Regions from separate parts of the Noviherbaspirillum sp. L7-7A genome, predicted to be linked through region 2. Evidence: predicted binding sites of a transcription regulator. Region 2 holds the regulator's gene; the other holds the start of a gene.
The links. The regulator FNR, encoded in region 2, switches genes on or off when oxygen is low (the NO sensors DNR and NnrR bind a similar motif). The targets are predictions, from matches to a motif close to TTGATNNNNATCAA.
Positions count from the first base shown of each region.

Region 1: the regulator FNR is predicted to act here: its motif matches at 3,676-3,689, upstream of KTQ42_RS16660 (cation-transporting P-type ATPase).

Region 1 covers NZ_JAHQRJ010000001.1:3,661,947-3,668,486, forward strand. The annotation lists gene KTQ42_RS16650 (DUF6279 family lipoprotein) at 1-250, shown strand, start outside; gene KTQ42_RS16655 (aspartate carbamoyltransferase) at 316-855, shown strand; gene KTQ42_RS16660 (cation-transporting P-type ATPase) at 870-3,605, opposite strand; gene KTQ42_RS16665 (cation:proton antiporter) at 3,870-5,192, shown strand; gene KTQ42_RS16670 (FdhF/YdeP family oxidoreductase) at 5,313-6,540, shown strand, end outside.
Region 2 covers NZ_JAHQRJ010000001.1:2,704,608-2,711,147, reverse strand. The annotation lists gene ccoP (cytochrome-c oxidase, cbb3-type subunit III) at 1-91, shown strand, start outside; gene ccoG (cytochrome c oxidase accessory protein CcoG) at 149-1,564, shown strand; gene KTQ42_RS12355 (FixH family protein) at 1,586-2,098, shown strand; gene KTQ42_RS12350 (hypothetical protein) at 2,110-2,349, shown strand; gene fnr (fumarate/nitrate reduction transcriptional regulator Fnr) at 2,372-3,133, opposite strand; gene KTQ42_RS12340 (hypothetical protein) at 3,418-4,005, shown strand; gene KTQ42_RS12335 (LLM class flavin-dependent oxidoreductase) at 4,119-5,150, shown strand; gene KTQ42_RS12330 (GGDEF and EAL domain-containing protein) at 5,369-6,540, shown strand, end outside.

The DNA of each region.
Region 1 (6,540 bases), 960 kb from region 2:
CCGCGAGGCGGCGGCGGGCATGATCCGGCAATATGTGTCCGGCACCATGGACCACTATGGCCATCCGGAATACCAGGCGTATTTCGAAAAATACCGCGCTGCCCAGATGCGCATGGTGGCCGGCATCATCAATGTCACCACGGCCGCGCAGAAGGAGCACTTCACGCAGGCGCTGCAGGGCTGGATCGACGACTTCCAGACCCTGTCGCGGCTCGACCCGGCGCCGGCGCAGCGCTTCAACGTCAACTGACCCGGCGCCGGCCGCCACATGGCGGCCGGTGCCAGGCCTTCATCCTGTCAGGACAATTCTCGACCATGCCAATCCCATTCTTCACTGCGCTGTTGCTTGCCCTGTACGCCGGCCTGGCCGCGCACACCGCCTCGGCCGAGCCGGCGCCGCCCGCGCGCCAGGCCGAAGTCGCCGCGCGCGGCGCGCAGGTGATGCCGTTCGAACTGGCGGCCACCAGCCACATCTTCACCAAGAACCGCAACGGCGGCCTGCAGCAGGTGCTGGTCAGGAATCCGAAGGACAAGGAACAGTTGCGCCTGGTGCGCAGCCATCTGCAGGAAATCGCCGGGCGTTTCCAGGCTGGCGATTTTTCCGCGCCCGCCCGGATCCACGGCGAGGCCATGCCCGGCCTGGCGCAGCTGAAGCAGGCCAGGCCTGGCGAGATCACGCTCCATTACAAGGAAGTCCGCGATGGCGCCCAGATCCGCTACGCCACGTCGAATCCGGCGCTGGTGCCGGCCTTGCATCAATGGTTCGACGCCCAGCTGTCCGACCATGGCGCCGATGCGCGCGAAGGCCATGCGCATCACCACGGCCATCAGGCGCATCAGGCTCCCCGGCAGTAACGGCCCGGCCGGATTCAGCTTGCCGCCATGCCGGCGCGGCGCAGCAGCCATTTTTCCGCTTCCACGATGAGCATCAGCGCCACGCCGAACAGCAGGATCCGGCCCCAGGCGCCGGCTTGCAGCGGCGCGGTGCCGAATGCGGCCTGCATCGCCGGCAGGTAGGTCATCAATGCCTGCAGCACCGCCAGCGCCGCCACCGCCAGCAGCGCATAGCGGTTGCCGGTCAGGCCGCGCCAGCCGAGGATGGAAGCGCCCAGGTGGCGGCAGTTGAACAGATACGCGATCTCGCCGATCACCAGGGTATTGATGGCGGCGGTGCGGGCGGTTTCCAGCGTGGCGCCATGGTCCAGTTCCCACAGGTACAGGCCCATGCTGCCGGCCACCAGCAAGGCGCTGACCAGCACGATGCGCCAGGCCAGCCAGCGCGACAGCAGCGGCTCTGCCGGGCTGCGCGGCGGCCGCCGCATGATGTCGCCTTCAGCCTGCTCGAACACCAGTGCCAGCGACAGCGTGACTTCGGTGACCATGTTGATCCACAGGATCTGCACCGCCGTGACCGGCAGGGTGATGCCCAGCAGGATCGCCACGATCAGCATGCCGGCTTCGCCGCCATTGGTGGGCAGGGTGAAGGCAATCGCCTTGCGGATGTTGTCGTAGGCGGTGCGGCCTTCCTCCACCGCCGCCACGATGGAGGCGAAGTTGTCGTCGGCCAGCACGATCTCGGCCGCTTCCTTGGCCGCCTCGGTGCCCTTGCAGCCCATGGCCACGCCGACGTCGGCGCGCTTCAAGGCCGGCGCGTCGTTGACGCCGTCGCCGGTCATGGCCACGACGGCGCCGCCGGCCTGCAGCGCCTGCACCAGCCGCAGCTTGTGTTCCGGGCTGGCGCGGGCAAAGACATCGGCCTCAAGCACCGCCTGTCGCAACTGGGCATCGTCCAGCGCATCGATGCCGGCGCCGGTGAGCGTGCGTATCCGGCCGGCCAGCCCCAGTTCTTCGCCGATGGCGCTGGCGGTGGCGGCATGGTCGCCGGTGATCATGATGACGCGGATGCCGGCGGCGCGGCAAGCCGCCACCGCACGCACCGCTTCCTCGCGCGGCGGATCGGCGATGGCCACCACCGCCAGCAGCGTGAAGCCGCCGGCCCCGACATCGGCGAATGCGAGTTCGGTGCGGTGGTCGGGCTCGCGCCGCATCGCCACCGCCAGCAGCCGCATGCCCGACGCCGCCAGCCGTTCCATGCGTGCCGACCAGGCCGCGGCGTCGAGCGGCTCGTCCTGCAGGCTGCGTCGCTGCAGCGGGCAGAGCGCCAGCACCCGTTCCGGCGCGCCCTTCAGGAAGACGTAGCCATGTCCTGCATGATCGTGATGCAGCGTGGCCATGAAGCTGTGTTGCGACTCGAACGGAATGGCGTCGGTGCGCGGCAGGCCCTGTCGTTCGCGGACAGCATCCAGCCCCGCCTTCATTGCCAGCGTGAGCAGCGCGCCTTCGGTCGGATCGCCCGCCAGCTGCCATGCGCCGTCGCGGTTGACCAGGCTGGCGTCATTGCACAGCAGGGCGGCGCGCGCGATGCCGGCCAGTTCGGGATGCGCCGCGGCGCTGGCCTCGCGCCCGTCCAGCGCGAAGCCGCCGTGTGGCGCATAGCCCGCGCCCGACACCGTCAGATGCGCGCCTGCTGTCAGCACGGACTGTACCGTCATTTCATTTTTGGTCAGGGTGCCGGTCTTGTCGGTGCAGATCACGGTGACCGAGCCGAGCGCCTCGACCGCCGGCAGGCGTCGCACGATGGCGCGCCGCCGGGCCATGCGCTGCACGCCGATGGCCAGGGCAATCGTCATGATGGCCGGCAGGCCTTCCGGTATCGCCGCCACCGCCAGGCCGACCGCCGCCAGGAACATCTCGCGCGGCGCATAACCGCGCAGCAGCACGCCGAACAGCAGCACCACGGCGGCGCCAATCAGGATGGCCGCGGTCAGCCAGCGGCTGAAATGGGCAAGCTTCCTCAGCAGCGGCGTCGACAGCGTCGATACCTGTTCCAGCAGGGCGCCGATGCGGCCGATCTCGGTGGCGGCGCCGGTCGCCACCACCACGCCGGCGCCCTGGCCAGAGGTGACCAGCGTGCCGGAATACGCCATGCAATAGCGGTCGCCCAGTCCGGCATCGGCGCTGGCTGGCGCCACCTGCTTCTGCACCGGCATCGATTCGCCGGTCAGCACCGATTCATCCACCCGCAGGTTCTTCATGTCGACGAGCCGCAGGTCGGCCGGCACCTTGTCGCCCGAGGCCAGGAACACCATGTCGCCCGTCACCAGCGCTTCCGCAGGCACTTCCATTCGCTGGCCGCCGCGCATGACCTGGGCATGGGGCGAGAGCATGCCGCGGATCGCATCCAGCGCCCGCTCGGCCCGGCCTTCCTGCAGGAAGCCGACCAGCGCATTGATCAGCACCACGCCGACGATCACCGCCGTATCGACCCAGTGGCCAAGCCAGGCGGTCATGGCGGCCGAAGCCAGCAGCGCATAGATCAGCGCATTGTGAAACTGCAGCAGGAAGCGCCGCACCGGGCCGCGCCTGGGGGCTGGCGGCAGGGTGTTGGGGCCATGCCGTTCCAGGCGGCGCTGCGCTTCCTGCAATGCCAGGCCATCATGCTGGCTGTCCATCTGCCGCAGCACTTCCTCGGCCGGGCTGGCATGCCATGCCGCCGACGGCGGGGTGCCTGCCGCCAAGCCTGTCCCGTGCTCCATGGTTTCCATTTCGCCTTTACCTGTCCAGTGCGAAGTGCCGGCAACGGTTGCAGCATCGCCGTCCCTCGCCGGATATTCCTTGACTGAAATCAAGCTGGTCGGCAACGCCATGGATGCAGGTCGGAAAGTCCGGCTCCCCTGTAACCCGGCGGTATGCGCATGATCAATGGCCGTAGCGATAAGCACGCCTTTCCTTGATCGTTTGCCTGTCGGTAATGCAACCACGCAAGCCACTGCCGGTCACATTGTTTTGAACCTGACACAAGCGTGCCTATGACCAATGCACTATGGTTTCTCCTGGTAGGCATCCTGATGCTCACGCGCGGCCTGACATCGACCGCGCTGCAGCGTCTGCCATTCACGTCGGCGATCATCTATCTGGCCGTCGGCATCGTGCTCGGCCCCACCGTGCTGGGCCTGTTCTACTTCGATCCGATCAAGCAGTCGGCATTGCTGGAACTGATGACGGAGATCGCGGTGCTGATCTCGCTGTTTTCCGCCGGCGTGAAAATGCCGGTGCCGGTGAAGTGGCCGCGCTGGCGCGCGCCGGTGCGGCTGGCCTGGGTGTCGATGACGATCACGGTCGGCCTGATCGCCGCTTGCGCCTATTTCTTTCTCGGCCTGCCGCTGGGCGCCGGCATCCTGCTCGGCGGCGTGCTGGCGCCGACCGACCCGGTGCTCGCCACCGATGTCCAGACCCGCCATCCGGGCGACAAGGACACGCTGCGCTTCACCCTGACCTGCGAGGCCGGCATGAACGACGGCACCGCCTTCCCGTTCGTGATGCTGGGGCTGGGCATGCTGGGCCTGCATGAACTGGGCGACCATGGCCTGCGCTGGATCGCCGTCGACGTGATCTGGGCCACGCTGGGCGCGATTATCATCGGCACCCTGGGCGGCCTGCTGATTGCGCAGGTCGGCTGGCGGCTGCGCGGCATGGAGCAGAAGCATGACGTGCTGGACGACCTGGTCGGCCTGGGCCTGATTGCCGTGGTGTATGGCCTGTCGGTCTACCTCAATACCTGGGGTTTTCTGGCGGTCTTCTTCGCCGGCGTGGCGCTGCGCCACGGCGAACTGAAGCTGGCCGGCTCGGCCGGCGTGAAGAAGGAGCAGCTCGAAGGCGAGAATGCGGCATCCGGCGGCTCGGCGCCGGTCGGCGACGGACAGCCGCAGCCGCCGCACATCGTCAGCGTCGAGGCGCTGGTGTTCAAGGAGCACCTGGAGCGGCTGTCGGAACTGATGCTGGTGCTGCTCCTGGGCGGCATGATGGTCAGCCAGTACTGGAACTGGATGACGGTCGGCTTCGCGCTGTTCCTGTTCCTGGTGGCGCGGCCCCTGAGCGTATTCGTCGGCCTGCTCGGCACCGGCACCTCGACCCGCATACGCGCCATGTCGGGCTGGTTCGGCGTGCGCGGCATCGGCTCCATCTATTACCTGAGCTATGCCATCCAGCATGGCCTGCCCACCGAGCTGGCGCATGAGCTGATACAGCTGACGCTGGTGGTGATCACGCTGTCCATCGTATTCCACGGCACCAGCGTCAAGCCGCTGATGAACCGGCTGTGGCGCCGGCGTGGTGAAACGGGGGCGACATGACGGAATGCGCAAGCCCGGCGCAGATAGCCGCCACTGTCCTGAATCTTGTCGATGCATGCCGGTCAACAATGGATTGCGCCGACTGCGCGCCGCTGCTGCCCCACCAGGAGGCTATCGCCCATGAGCAAGGATGAACATTTTAAGCCCGCCTACCAGCCTGCCGGCGGATGGGGTTCGGTCAAGGCCGTGACCTCCATGCTGCTGAAGGAAGGGGCGGCCATCAACGGCAGCCGCATCCTGCTGCACCAGAACAAGCCCGATGGCTTCGCCTGCGTCAGCTGCGCCTGGGCCAAGCCGGCGCATCCGCATCCGTTCGAGTTCTGCTCCAACGGCGCCCAGGCCACCGCCTGGGAAATCACCAGCAAGCGGGTTCCGCCGGACTTCTTCCTGCGCCACACCGCGACCGAGCTGGAAGGCTGGAGCGACCATGCGCTGGAAGAGGAGGGCCGGCTGACGTCGCCGCTGCGCTGGGACGCGGCCACCGACAAATACCTGGAAGTATCGTGGCAGCAGGCCTTCGACGAGATCGGCGCCGAACTGAAGAAGCTGGCGCCGCAGTCGGCCGTGTTCTACACCTCCGGCCGGGCATCGCTGGAGACTTCCTACATGTACCAGCTGCTGGCCCGCATGTACGGCTGCAACAACCTGCCCGACAGCTCCAACATGTGCCATGAAAGCACCTCGGTGGCGCTGCCCGAAACCATCGGCGTGCCGATCGGCACCGTGGCGCTGGACGACTTCGAGCAGACCGACTGCGTCTTCTTCTTTGGCCAGAATGTCGGCACCAACAGCCCGCGCATGCTGCACCAGCTGCAGGAAGCTCGCAAGCGCGGCGTGCCGGTGATTACCTTCAATCCCCTGCGCGAGCGCGGCCTGGTCAGCTTCACCAACCCGCAGGACCCGGCCCAGATGCTGACCGCCGACGAGACCGGCATCAGCACCCAGTACCACCAGCTCAAGGCCGGCGGCGACAGCGCCGCGCTGATGGGCCTGTGCAAGTTCCTGGTCGAATGGGACGATGCGGCGCAGCAGGCGGGCAGGGCGCGGGTGCTGGACGAGCGCTTCCTGGCGCAGCACACCCATGGCCATGCCGAGTTCCTGGAGGCGGTGCGCGGCTGGCGCTGGGAAGACATCGAGCGCGAATCGGGCCTTGCCCGCAAGGCGCTCGAAATGGCGGCCGGCGCCTATGCCAATGCGCGCGCCGTGATCGGCATCTACGGCATGGGCCTGACCCAGCACAAGAAGGGCGTGCAGAACGTGCAGATGCTGTGCAACCTGCTGCTGTTGAAGGGCAATATCGGCAAGCCCGGCGCCGGCATCTGCCCGGTGCGCGGCCATTCGAATGTGC
Region 2 (6,540 bases):
GTTTAAGGATTTCCTCGGCGAGGCGAAGGTGCATGTGCTGGCCGCTTATGTCTGGGGCCTGTCCAATGTCAAGGGAGCGGCTCCGCAGTAAAGGCCGCACTGAGCCGCGCTGGCCGGAAACGGCCAGCCAAAGTTAAAGAGCATTGAAATGAGCAGCAATACCACGCCCGAAGTGGCGGTTGTGAAGATGTATGCGGCGCGCGAGGAAATCTATGCGCGCGAGGTGCAGGGGCGCTACGCCAGCCTGCGCTGGATCTGTGTGTGGCTGACGCAGATCCTGTTCTACGGCCTGCCGTGGATCAACTGGAACGGCCGCCAGGCAGTGCTGTTCGACCTGCTGGCGCGCAAGTTCTACATCTTCGGCATCGTGCTGTGGCCGCAGGACTTCATCTACCTGGCCGCGCTGCTCATCATCTCGGCCTATCTGCTGTTCCTGGCCACGGCCATTGCCGGCCGGGTCTGGTGCGGCTTCGCCTGTCCGCAAACGGTCTATACCGAAATCTTCATGTGGATAGAGCGCAAGATCGAAGGCAGCCGCAGCGCCCGCATGCGCCTGGACCGCCAGCCGGCCTCGCTGGAAAAGTTTGCCCGCAAGTTCGGCAAGCATGCCGCCTGGGGCGCGGTGGCGCTGTGGACCGGCTTCACCTTCGTCGGCTATTTCACGCCCATCCATACGCTGGCGCGCGAGGTCGTCACCCTCGGGCTGGGCCCGTGGGAGTGGTTCTGGGTGCTGTTCTACTCCTTTGCCACCTACGGCAATGCCGGCTGGATGCGCGAGCAGGTCTGCAAGTACATGTGCCCGTATGCACGCTTCCAGAGCTCGATGTTCGACAAGGACACGCTGATCATCACCTACGATGAAAAGCGTGGCGAGCCGCGCGGCGCGCGGGCCAAGAGCGCCAGGGCGGATGGCGGTGCGCTGAAGGCGAAGCTGGGCGACTGCATCGACTGCAGCATGTGCGTGCAGGTATGCCCGACCGGCATCGACATCCGTCAGGGCCTGCAATATGAATGCATAGGCTGCGCCGCCTGCGTCGATGCCTGCAACGGCGTGATGGACAAGGTCGGCTCGCCGCGCGGCCTGATCCGCTACAGCACCGACCATGCAATGAAGCAGGGCCTGTCCGGCGCCGACATCCGGCGCCGGGCGCTGCGGCCCAGGGTGCTGATCTATCTGGCCATCCTGCTGGCCATCGTCGTTGCTTTCGGCCTGTCGCTGGCAATGCGCACGCCGCTGAAGATGGACGTGCTGCGCGACCGCGGCGCGATGGGGCGCGAGATCGAGGACGGCATGATAGAGAATGTCTACCGCCTGCAGATCATGAACACGTCCGAGAGCCCGCATCGCTACCGGATCGTGGTGGACGGCCTGCCATCGCTGCGGCTTGCCGGCGCCGATGAGGTAACCCTCAATGGCACCGAGACCCGTTCCGTGCCGGTGCGGCTGCGCATCGATGGCGGGCAGGCCGGCAAGGGATCCAACAAGATACATATCGGCCTGCAGGCGCTGGATGAATCCGGCCTGCAGGTCAGGGAAGAAGCGGTCTTTTATGTGCCGCGCTGAAGGAGAATGCAAATGCCATCCATGAATACCCTCGAACGTCCCGCCACACCGTGGTACAAGCACCGCTGGCCCTGGCTGATCATGCTGGGTCCGTTCCTGGTGGTGCTGGCGGGCAGTTACACGATCTGGCTTTCCTACTCGCAGCAGGATGCGCTGGTGGTGGGCGACTATTACCGGCAGGGCAAGGCCATCAACCAGGACCTGCGGCGCGACCAGGCTGCCAGCCGGCTGGGGCTGTCGCTGGCACTGCGCTACGATGCCGCCGCTGGCCGGCTGACAGGCACGATGCGCGGCGCGCAGGGCATTCCGCGGGGCGCGATGACGCTGCGCCTGGTCCATTCGACCCGTCCGGAAAAGGACATCGTGCTGCCGGTGGTGGCGGATGCAGAAGGCAATTTCGGCGTGAGCCTGCCGATGCTGGAAATGGCGCGCTGGCAGGTGATGCTGGAAGACCAGGGCCGCAGCTGGCGCATCAACGGCGTGTGGCCCTGGCCGCAGCAGGCCTCCGTGGCGCTGTCGGCCGACCAACCCTGAAGGAGGCACAGATGCGGCGTCTGGCAATGGTGATCCTGTGGCCGTCCTTCCTGGTGGCGGCGATGGCGGAAGGCTTTTTCTTTTCCCTGCTCGATCCGCAGGACCTGCACCTGGGCGGCGTGGAGTTCACGCTGTCGCCGCTGGCAGCCTACACGGTGGGATTTTTCCTGTTCTGGCTGTTCTGCTCGCTGGCTGCAATGCTCAGCTATTACCTGGCCAATGTGCCGGCCGACCGCCAGCCGCCGCTATGACAGCGACATTGGCGGCATCACGCTAGTCGCATTTCTCGGTGCCGGCTGCCATCGCCTTCAGGCGGGCCGGATCGAGGACCACGATCTCGCGGTTGCTTACCTGCAGCACGCCCAGCTTCTTGAAGCGCGACAGCAGGCGGCTGATGCTCTCGATGGTCAGGCCGAGATAATTGCCGATTTCCTCGCGCGACATGCGCAGCTGGAAGGCGGTGGAGGAATAGCCGCGGGCGGCATAGCGCGACGTCAGATTGACCAGGAAGGCGGCAAAGCGCTGGCCGGCGCGCATATTGCCCAGCAGGAGCATGACGCTCTGCTCGCGCGTGATTTCCTGGCTCATCATCCGGTGGAAATGGTGCAGCAGCGTGGGAATGTGGCTAAACAGTTCTTCCAGGCGGGCGAACGGAATGTCGCAGACTTCGCTGTCTTCCAGCGCCACCGCCGAGCAGTGATGGCGCTCGGTGCCAATGGCGTCCATGCCGAGAAGCTCGCCCGCCATCTGGAAGCCGGTGATCTGCTGCTCGCCGCTGACGTTGATCTGGAAGGTCTTGAAATGCCCGAGCCGGATCGCGTACAGGTTGGTGAACGGGTCGCCCATGCGGTAGAGATGGGTGTCGCGCGGCACCTTGCGCCGGCGTCCGATGATGGCGTCGAGGCGCGACATGTCGGCATCGTCAAGCCCCATAGGCAGGCAAAGCTGGTGCATGCTGCAGGCCGCGCAGCTTGCCTTCAGGGCATTGACGTTGATGGGTGCTGGCTGGCTGCTGACTGGAATGGACTGGATCATGGTCGCCAATGATATATCTCAAGCCGTTGGAAACACGAAACGCTACGGTATGAAACGTGTCGCAGTACTGATCTGCGGATTAGAACGGTTGGTACGGCGAAGTGTAGCAAACACATCGTAACGCGGATACAACAGATATTAGCTGTTTATCAAATAGTTAAGTGGAATGACGCTTGTGTTCGCCAGCGCACAGTCGGTCTGCGGAAAAATCGGTATCTTTTTTGCACGATGTGGCTGTGCTGGTGCTACTCCCTTTCTTCACTCTCAACGACTGGATGCGCAAAATGAAAAAAATGTTCACGCTGTTGGCACTTCCCCTGGCTCAGGCCGCGATGGTTTCGGCTTTCGCGCAAGCGCCTGCCGCCACTTCCACCGACCCATCGGCCAGCCAATCCCGCGCCGAAGTCAAGTCAGGCGCCAGCGCGGCGAATACGAACCGGGTCAATGAATTCAGTGACCGTCCGGGCGCTGCGGTGAAGGGCAGCGGCACCAGCCGCGCCGAGGTCAAGTCCGGCGCCAGCGCCGCCGATATCGACAAGGTCAACCAGTTCGAGGACAAGCCTGCTCGTAACTCCGGAGCAAGCCGCAGCCGCGCGGAAGTCAAGGCCGAGCGCAACGCCGGCGCCGGCCAGCTGCGCGCCAATACCGAAGTGCCAACGCCCGGCACTTCGTCGCAGCCGAATCTGCGCAATCCGAAGGCGCTGACGCCGGAAGAGCGCGCCGCCCGCCGCGAGGCACGCAAGCAGCGCACCGCCGAACGGCGCGCCAAGCGTAGCGCTGACGCCACCGCAAGGCCGGCTGGCAGCGAAGGCACCCGTATCATGCCGGCCGATGGCGGCGCTGGCGGCGGCAACCCGGCTCCAGGCAAGTAATTCAGGTCGTTGCCGGGACTTTCCCGGCACGGTTTGCAGAAATGGCACGGCGCGCATGACGCGCCGTGTTGCATTACAGTATCGGTTTTTCACTGGCAGCTTGCGGCCACACCATGAAGCTTTCCGTTCTTGACCAATCCACCGCTGTCAGCGGCCGGCCCCAGACCGATGCCATCGCCGAGTCGCTGGCGCTGGCCCGGCATTGCGACGGGCTCGGCTACCATCGCTACTGGGTATCCGAGCACCATCACAGCGGCAGCATCGTCGGCAGTGCGCCGGAGGTGCTGATGGCGGCCATCGCTGCCACCACCTCACGCATCCGGGTCGGCAGCGCCGGCGTGATGCTGCCGCATTACTCGGCCCTGAAAGTGGCGGAACAGTTCCGGGTGCTGGAAGGCATTGCGCCCGGCCGCATCGACCTCGGCATCGGCCGGGCGCCCGGTTCGGACCGTCTCACCGCCTATGCATTGAATCCGGACGCCGGCCAGGCTGCGGAACGCTTTCCACAGCAGGTGCAGGATCTGCAGGCCTGGGTCAGCGGCATGCCGCTGGCGCCCGGCCATCCGTTTGGCGCCAGCCGCGCCCATCCGCAAGGGCCGACTTCGCCGGAGATGTGGATACTGGGAAGCTCGAACTATGGCGCCCAGCTGGCGGCGCATTTTGGCTTGCCCTATGCCTATGCCTATTTCTTCAGCGAAGGGGAGGGCGTGGAAGAAGCGCTGGACCTGTACCGCAGGCTGTACCAGCCCAGCGAACGTCATCCCATGCCACAGGCCACGATCTGCGTCTGGGCGCTGGCGGCCGATACCGAGGAACAGGCGCGCCATCTGCTCAGGACCCGCGAGCATTGGCGCATCGGCTTCGAGCGCGGCCTGCGCCTGCCTCTGGTCTCTCCGGAGGAAGCGGCGGCGACCGCCTATGACGAGGCGGACCAGGCCCGTATCGCCGCACTGCGCCGCCGCGCCATCGTCGGAACGGCCGGGCAGGTGGCTGCAAGGCTGCATGCACTGGCGGCCCAGCTGAACCTGGATGAAATCGTGGTCAATACCTGGACCCACGATCCGGCCGCGCGGCGTCACTCCTACACCCTCCTGGCACAGGCATTCGGCCTGACAGGACTTCCTTCCGGGCAAGCTCTCGGTTAAAGTTAGATTATTTCCTGCCGTAAATAAGTTTGGGGTCTCACCCGAAGATAGGCTTTCGGTACCGTGGATGCGCTCAGGCGTCCCCGGGGAAAGACGTCAGCGCCGGGCAAAGCGGATCATTGCTTTTTTGCACGGCGGACCGTACGAACTTTGCCCTGGCGGCTTCAGGAACGAGCGTTTGGAAATTCAGCCAATAACCATCACCGAACATGTTTTCGATGCCAAATGACGTTTTGATAGAACACCTGAAAGGCCAGCTGACGCGGCTGACGGAGTCGGCCGGGGATCTGGTTTTCACGCTCACCGAGAATGGCGAGATTCTGCACGCCAGCCAGCGCGCCATTGGCATCATCGCGCCGGGCGCCGTCCTGTGCGGCAGCATGCTGATCGAGCGGGTGGATACGCCGGACCGGGCAGGCCTGGTATCGGTCATGGCCCAGGTGATCGCAAGCGGTCTGCATGACAGGGTCAATGTGCGGGTCCATACGAGCACCGGCCTGCACTGGTTTGAACTGGAACTGTCCGCCCATCCCGATCTGGATGGGCGCACCGAAGTGCTGGTGGTGGGGCGCAATATTTCGGGGCAGCAGGAAACCAAGGAGCGTCTGCTGCATTTGGCCACCCACGACGCACTGACCGGCCTGCCCAACCGCGCGCTGCTGTCGGACCGGCTGCGCATGGCGATTTCCCATGCCCGGCGCACCGGCCGCGGCTTCACCGTGCTGGCGCTCGACCTCGACGGTTTCAAGAAAGTCAATGATGCGCTCGGCTATGCCGCCGGCGACGCGCTGCTGCGCGAGGCCGCCGGCCGCCTGCAGAAGGCGCTGCGCGACAACGACACCCTGGCCCGCATCGGCGGCGACGAATTCATGGTGGTGCTGCCGGGCGCGTCCCACGCCGATGAAATCAACCCGATAGCGCGCCGCATGATCAGCGCGATACAGCTGCCGTTCGAGATCGAAGGCCAGTCGCTGTATCTGTCCACCTCGGTCGGCGCCGCCATCTATCCGGAGCACGGCGACAATGAAGTACGGCTCCTGGCCCATGCCGACACCGCGATGGCGCGCGCCAAGGAAACCGGCCGCGCCCGCTGCGTCATTTACAGCCGCGCCACCTTCAGCGCGCCCGACCATGACGTGTCGATGGAAGCGGCGCTGTTCGAGGCCGTGCGAAACGGCGAGTTCTTCCTGCACTACCAGCCCATCGTCAATGCCGTCACCCGGGAGATCGTGGGTTTCGAGGCGCTGATGCGGTGGATGCACCCGGAACTGGGGCTGATCTCGCCCAGCCAGTTCATCCAGATGGCCGAAAGCAATGGCCTGATCAACCTGCTGGGCGCCTGGGTGCTCAAGGCCGCCTGTGTCCAGTTGAAGCGCCTGCAGGAAGTCGC